Regions from separate parts of the Streptomyces sp. CA-106110 genome, predicted to be linked through region 2. Evidence: riboswitches for the same ligand, from Rfam matches in the RefSeq annotation. Region 2 holds a riboswitch; each other region holds the start of a gene.
The links. Region 2 has a riboswitch for cyclic di-AMP ahead of ACQEXA_RS33760 (transglycosylase family protein). Riboswitches for the same ligand answer to the same signal wherever they lie in the genome.

Region 1 (2,256 bases), 2.2 Mb from region 2:
AGGGCTTGCCGATCTGGGCCCGGGCGAACGCCAGGACCTGGTCCGCCTTCGTCGCGTTCGAGGAGCCCGTGGCGGACGTGTCCGTCGAACCGGTCGTAGTGCTCGGCGTGCTCGACTGCGCCTTCTGCTGGGCCGCCTGGCGCTGCGCGGCCTCTCGCCGCGCCGCCTGCTGCCGTGCCAGCTCCTCCGCCTGGCGCTGAGCCTCTTCCTGCTTCTTCTGCTCGATCGCGGCGAGCCGCGCCTTCTCCTCGGCGGTCAGATCCGACAGCAGGTTCCGTGCGGCGGCGAGCTTCGTCTGGATGGTCGTCTTGCTCGACCTGAGGGTCTGCTGCGACTCCGTGAGCGTCTGCAGGCTCTGGGTGGCCTCGCGCCGCTTGTCCATCGTCGCGGCCTGGTCGGTGGTGTACTCGTCGACCGCCTGCTTCTGGCGACTGGTGAGCCGGCCCATCAACTGGGTCTGGTCGAAGTAGTCCTGGGGCGAGTCGGCGAGCAGGAGCGTGGCCGTGTCGGGGGCCGCGGCCCCGGTGCGGTACTGCGCGGCGGCGAACGAACCCAGCTTGTCCCGCGCCTCGTTGAGACTCTGTGTGCGTCTGGCGACGTCGTCCAGGAGCGTGTCGACGCGCTTGCGTTGGCCGGCCGTCTTCTCCTTTGCGGCGTTGTACTTCTCGGTCGCCGACTCGGCCTGGCGGTAGAGGTCGTCGACCTTTTTCTCGACCTCTTCGATGCTCGGCTTGCCGTCGGTGGAGGGCGCGGCGTTGGCCGTCTGGGAGAGCAGGGCCACGGAGGTGAGGGCCGCCGTCGCGAGGGCGGGGGTCCGTATGCCTGCGATGCGCGTGCCTGAGGGGCGGGCCTTGCGGTGCGGCGCCATGGGAGGCGACTCCTTCCGTACTCCGCCTACCGAGTTAGCTGTCGGGTTCGGGCGGGTGGTTCGGAAGGCGTGCCCTACGGCCTTGCCCCGAAAGGCGGTCGGCCGATTCACCCCAGGATCGGGTGGGTCCCCGGCTCCGGCTGCCACGAGGGCGCACCGGACTCGGCGGAAGCCGCGCGACCCGGCGACCTTCGCCGGTGGGGGTCGTACGGCCCGCCGGGAACGGTAGCCAACTGATGTGGTCCGTGTGAAGGTTGATGTTCGATATGCCCGATACATTTTCGTGACCTGGCTCATGAATCCGCCGGCCCGTGGTCAATATGGGCAGGTCTGTGATGAGTTGACTCGTTTCTGACGCGGCTGCCGGAGGGGTGTCGTCTGCCTGTCCGCACGGGCTCGAGCGGGGTCCTGGGCAGGCATGTCCGCCCCATACGATCCGTTTCCGCTGGTGACCGATCGATCCCGGAAGGTGACGCAGTCCTTGTGGTCGATTTCGGAAGATCATCCGTCGGGGAGCCCAGGCGGGCCGGTGTGTTTCCCGGGCGGCGGTCGGTTGTCGGTCGGGCGGCCTAGACTCGGAGAGCGATGAGCAGCCTCTTTGACGACAGCTTCCTGGCGGACCTCAAGGCCACCCCGGCCGCTGAGGAGCAGCCCCCGCCACCCGAGGACGATCACGCTCCGGAACCGGTTCCGGACGATCTGTTCGGCGGGCGTTTCGACGTACCCCCGGACCGTGAGGCGTACTACAGGGACGGCGCGCCCCGCCCGGTCATCGACCCCCAGGCACTGCTCCAGGGGCTCAACGAGAACCAGCGCGCGGCCGTTGTGCACGCCGGCTCCCCCCTGCTCATCGTGGCCGGCGCCGGCTCGGGCAAGACCCGTGTGCTGACGCACCGCATCGCCCATCTGCTGGCCGAGCGCGGCGTCCACCCCGGGCAGATCCTCGCGATCACCTTCACCAACAAGGCCGCGGGCGAGATGAAGGAGCGCGTCGAGCACCTCGTCGGCCCGCGCGCGAACGCGATGTGGGTGATGACCTTCCACAGCGCGTGCGTCCGCATCCTGCGCCGGGAGAGCAAGAAACTCGGCTTCACATCCTCGTTCTCGATCTACGACGCGGCCGACAGCAAGCGGCTGATGGCGCTCGTCTGCCGCGACCTGGACCTCGACCCCAAGCGGTACCCGCCGAAGTCCTTCAGCGCCAAGATCTCCAACCTGAAGAACGAGCTGGTCGACGAAGAGGACTTCGCCGCGCAGGCCGCCGACGGATTCGAGAAGACCCTCGCCCAGGCGTACGCGCTCTACCAGTCCAGGCTTCGCGAGGCGAACGCACTCGACTTCGACGACCTGATCATGACGACGGTGAACCTGCTGCGCGCCTTCCCGGA
Region 2 (2,256 bases):
AACCTCGACCTCGACCGTGGGGTTGCCGCGGGAGTCCAGGATTTCCCGGGCTACGACGACGTCGATGGACGGCACGAGCATCTCCTTCATGGATGTGACGCTGAGAGTGCGGGGCACCTTGCGACTAGAGCCTATCCGTCCCGGGTGGGCGGCCAGCCGACCGACCGTCCAGGACAGGGTGACGGTACACATTGTTCCTACTCGGAACAAAGAAGGAGAGGAAAGCCCGGTGAAAATCGCACGGCGCGCAGGCAAAAAGGCCCCGCTCCGGTGCGTACGGGGGAACACGCACCGGAGCGGGGAGCCCGTGGGGACGGGGGTGGATCTCACGCGACCCCCACCATGGAGGTCACGTCTGGGGGGACCCTGTGAGCCGGCTGCCCGGCAGCTGTCACTTCAGGTGCAGCTGCTGACCCGGGTAGATGAGGTCGGCGTCCTTGACGATGTCCTTGTTCAGCTGGAACAGCTTCTTCCAGCCGCCCTGGACGTGGTGCTTCGCGGCGATCAAGCTGAGGCTGTCACCCTTGACGACCTTGTACTCGCCGTCGCCCTTCTTGACCTTCTGGCCGGTCGGGGTGGTGACCGTCTTCTGGGGAGCCGGGCGCTGCGCGGAGCGGTTGGCCGTCTGCTCACCGGTCGAGCGAGTGGTCGTGGTGCTCTTCGCGGACTTGTTCGTGGAGGCCGCGGCGCCGTTGTAGGGGGCGCTCGACAGACCCTTGCCGCACACCGGCCAGGCACCCTTGCCCTGGCCTGCGAGGACCTTCTCGGCGACGGCGATCTGCTGAGCCTTGCTGGCCAGGTCCGCACGCGCGGCGTAGGCGGTGCCACCGTAGGCGGCCCAGGTGGAGTTCGTGAACTGCAGGCCACCGTAGAAACCGTTGCCGGTGTTGATGGCCCAGTTGCCGCCGGACTCGCACTGGGCGACGGCGTCCCACTCGGCCGAGGTGGCGGCCGAGGCGTTGCCGGCCGCGAGCAGCGGAGCGGCTATGGCGGCGCCGGTGACACCGGCGAGCGTGACGGCGCGAGTGGCCTTGGACGGGCGGCGGTGCTTGCCCTTGCCGGAACACAGCATGGTTCGATCCCCTCACCGACGCCTGCGAGGTGAGCTGTCGGGTTCGGGCCGGTTGAGTTGCCCGGCCGCGCACGACGTGGTGCGCGGCTTCACCCCGAGCCGTCCCGGTCAATGTCCGGGCGCGGCGCTTACCTTGGGTCCCCCGCTCCTGCCTACGGCGCTTGACGCGTCGACTGTTCCCACACGGCCGCTGGCAGGATTCGGCGTTGCGACCGTGGGGGCCCGCTGTGGCGAGCGGACACGACCGTAAGCAGTCGATCCGCGGAATTTCAAAGACGATCAGGGCTTATGAGACTCATATCTCACTCTCGCCAAACCAGACATTCGCCACGAACCAGGGCATGAAGTCCCCTGGAACGGCAAGGCAGTTCACTGCTGCCCAGCGTCGGGCTCGGTACCGATCTCAAGGTTCTGACCGGGGAGAATGAGGTCCGGGTCGGCGCCGACCGTCTTCTTGTTCGCGTCGTACAACGTGGCCCATCCGCCCTTCAGGTCAAGGGAGTCGGCGATGGCCGTCAGATTGTCCCCGGGCCGGACGGTGTACGAGCCGTCGGCGGCGTCGCGCCCGGCGCTGGAGCCGCGCGAAGCATGCCGGGCGGCCGAGTCGCCCGCACGGTCACCCGCCGCACTCTCGTCGGCGCTGCTCCCGCGATGACGACCGGCCCTCGAAGAGGTGTCGCTCTGCCCGGACTTGTCCGACTCGTCGCTCTTCGTCGTTTCAGTGGACGCGTCGCCGTCACCCTGAGACCCCGCCGATCGGGAAGCACCCTTGAAGGACTTCTCACTCCCCCCGGAGGAAGGCGACGAAGAGGAGGAGGCGGACGAAGAAGGCGATGAGTGCCTCGAAGTGGTCGATCCGGACGACTCGGACAGTCCGGAGTCAATGCCGTAGTCGGAGGAGGACCCGCCGTCGGAAGATTCGCCCGCGAGGCCGGTGTCGACGTGCGCGGAGGCCGAGTCCTCACTCAGGCCGGCGACCAGACCGCAGGCGGACCAGACGGAGACGCCCTGGTCGTCGAGGATCCTCTCGGCGACGGCGATCTGCTGGGAGCGGCTCGCCTGGTCGGCCCTGGGGGCGTAGTCGAGGCCGCCGTACTCGTCCCAGTCCTGCTGCGTCAACTGGAGCCCGCCGTAGCGGCCGTTGCCGGTGTCCGCGCTCCAGGAGCCTCCGCTCGCACACTCCG
Region 3 (2,256 bases), 2.4 Mb from region 2:
CTGATCCACCAGCCGTCCCTGCCGGAGCCCATCCAGGGACAGGCCACCGATCTGGCCATCCAGGCCGAGGAGCTCATCCGCACGCGCAGGCGGCTGGAGGAGATGCTCGCGCGGCACACCGGGCAGAGTCCCGAGCGGATCGCAGCCGACATCGAGCGGGACAAGATCCTCGACGCCCCGGCTGCAGTGGAGTACGGGCTGGTCGATCGCATCATCCCGAGCCGCAAGGCGTCGCGCACCGCGCCCGGCGCGAGGTGAGCCGTCGATGCTGCCGCCCGAACTGCCTCCGCTGCCCCCGCTGACCCGTGCGGAAGCCGAACTGATCGACCGTTACCTCGACGTGGTCGACCTCGTCGGCCGCATCAACCCCGCGCACTCCGGGGACACCTACGGCTCACTGCGCGCCGCCCAGGCCCTGGTCGGCAAGGCGGTGGCCCTGCGCGAGGCCCTGGCGCTGATGCACCAGCGCGGGGAGAGCGAACTGCACGGCCGCACGCTCGCCCGGGCGCTGCGCGTCCTGGACGGCGAACGCCGCGCGGCCCGCGTCACGGTGCCTCCCGGACCGGACGACTGAGCTGATGGATCGGTGCGGGTGCGGGGCCGGCCTGAGCGACGGCTCCGCCGTCCTCCACCGCCGCACGGGACGGCTGACTGACGGGTAGTGACTGGTGCGCGGGGGCAGGGCAGTTGGCTGGACGGCTGCCGCGCACCGCACATCGGGCGGCGACCCCTACCCCTTTACCGCGGCTCAAACGCGCCGAACGGGTTACCCACACTCGGAGTAGACGTCCATGATCCCAAGGGCCCGCGAGGCATGCGCAACGCGCTTGCCCTTGGGCCGGGATGAGGTGTTCCACCGCAGGTCCGGGCCTCGTCCCACCCCTCAACACGGCCCGAACAAAGGGCTGCCCAGCCGAATGGGTGAGTGGTGAGTAATGCCACAAACCACCGGTTCCATGGTGTTTTTTGGACACTCGTGAGTGAAGATCCCTTGCTGACGACAAGCCCCCGCCACCACGGCGGGGCGGTCCGGGCGGACGCCGAATCCTGCCGCCGCCCGGATGACGGGTCGACAGAAATGGATCGGCAGGAGTGGAGGACCCAGCAAGGCGGGCCGCCGGAGAGATCCGGGCGGTCCTTGGGGTGAAGCCGCGTGAGCGGCCGGGCTACTTCGCCAGCCCGAATCCGACAGGTCATCCTTCACAGGCGGCTGACGAAGGGTTGCGCATGACTGCGCTCAATCGTGTCCCGTCGCTGCTGACCCGGGCCGGCACGGCCTCGGCTCTCACTCTCGCCGCCGTCGGCGGCAGCATCGTGGCCCCCGGCCTCGCCACCGACGCCGCCGCCGCGGCTCCGGCTACCAAGGCGCTGCAGATCGCGGCGTCCAAGAAGGGATCGCCGTACCAGTACGGTGCCACCGGCCCGCGCCGCTTCGACTGCTCGGGGCTCACGGTGTACGCGTTCAAGAAGGCCGGCAAGAAGCTGCCCCGCACTGCCGCGGCGCAGTACAACAAGACGCGCCACATCTCCGCGTCGCACCGCAGGGCGGGAGACCTGGTGTTCTTCCACTGGGGCCGCAGCGTCTACCACGTCGGCATCTACGCCGGGAAGGGAAGGATCTGGCACTCCCCGAAGACCGGGGACGTAGTGAGGCTCCAGAAGATCTGGACGAAGAGCGTGTGGTACGGACGGGTCAGCTGATTCGACCTGCGGGGTGGCGGCACGGCGCGCCGCCGCCCCGCCGGGGCGTGCGCCGGGTCGAATCGGTTACTTGTTCACCATGGCCGACCCACTACCTCACCAGGATCGGAACGAGACACCCCTGGAGCGCGCCGACCGCAACTTCTCCGAGTTGCTTCAGGAGCTGCGGGTCACCCAGACCGGGGTGCAGATCCTCTTCGCGTTCCTGCTGACCCTCGCCTTCACCTCGCGCTTCCCGTCCCTCGACACGGTCCAGCGCATCACGTACGTCACCACGCTCCTGCTGGCCGTACTGGCCGCAGCCCTGTTCACCTCGCCCGCGGCGCTGCACCGCACCCTCTTCCAGCAGCGCGTGAAGCCCTCCGTGGTGCGGATCTCGTCCCGCCTCGCCGCGCTCGGGCTTGTGGTCCTGACGCTGGCGTTCACCGGGTCGGTGCTGCTGGTGGTGGACGTGGCCATGGGTCGCATCGCCGGTATCGCCGCCAGTGCGAGCACCTTCCTGGTCTACGTCGGCCTGTGGCGTGTCATGCCGCGGATGGTCCAGCGCACGATCAC

Region 1: another riboswitch for cyclic di-AMP. It lies ahead of ACQEXA_RS23480 (NlpC/P60 family protein); the one in region 2 lies ahead of ACQEXA_RS33760 (transglycosylase family protein).
Region 3: another riboswitch for cyclic di-AMP. It lies ahead of ACQEXA_RS44870 (C40 family peptidase); the one in region 2 lies ahead of ACQEXA_RS33760 (transglycosylase family protein).

What each region holds. Positions count from the first base shown of each region.
Region 1 is NZ_JBNJNB010000001.1:5,125,580-5,127,835, reverse strand. It holds gene ACQEXA_RS23480 (NlpC/P60 family protein) at 1-868, opposite strand, end outside; cyclic di-AMP (ydaO/yuaA leader) riboswitch at 877-1,046, opposite strand; gene pcrA (DNA helicase PcrA) at 1,454-2,256, shown strand, end outside.
Region 2 is NZ_JBNJNB010000001.1:7,304,759-7,307,014, reverse strand. It holds gene eno (phosphopyruvate hydratase) at 1-81, opposite strand, end outside; gene ACQEXA_RS33760 (transglycosylase family protein) at 392-1,072, opposite strand; cyclic di-AMP (ydaO/yuaA leader) riboswitch at 1,077-1,242, opposite strand; gene ACQEXA_RS33755 (transglycosylase family protein) at 1,442-2,256, opposite strand, start outside.
Region 3 is NZ_JBNJNB010000001.1:9,729,047-9,731,302, reverse strand. It holds gene ACQEXA_RS44880 (ATP-dependent Clp protease proteolytic subunit) at 1-258, shown strand, start outside; gene ACQEXA_RS44875 (hypothetical protein) at 266-574, shown strand; cyclic di-AMP (ydaO/yuaA leader) riboswitch at 1,039-1,223, shown strand; gene ACQEXA_RS44870 (C40 family peptidase) at 1,228-1,701, shown strand; gene ACQEXA_RS44865 (DUF6328 family protein) at 1,781-2,256, shown strand, end outside.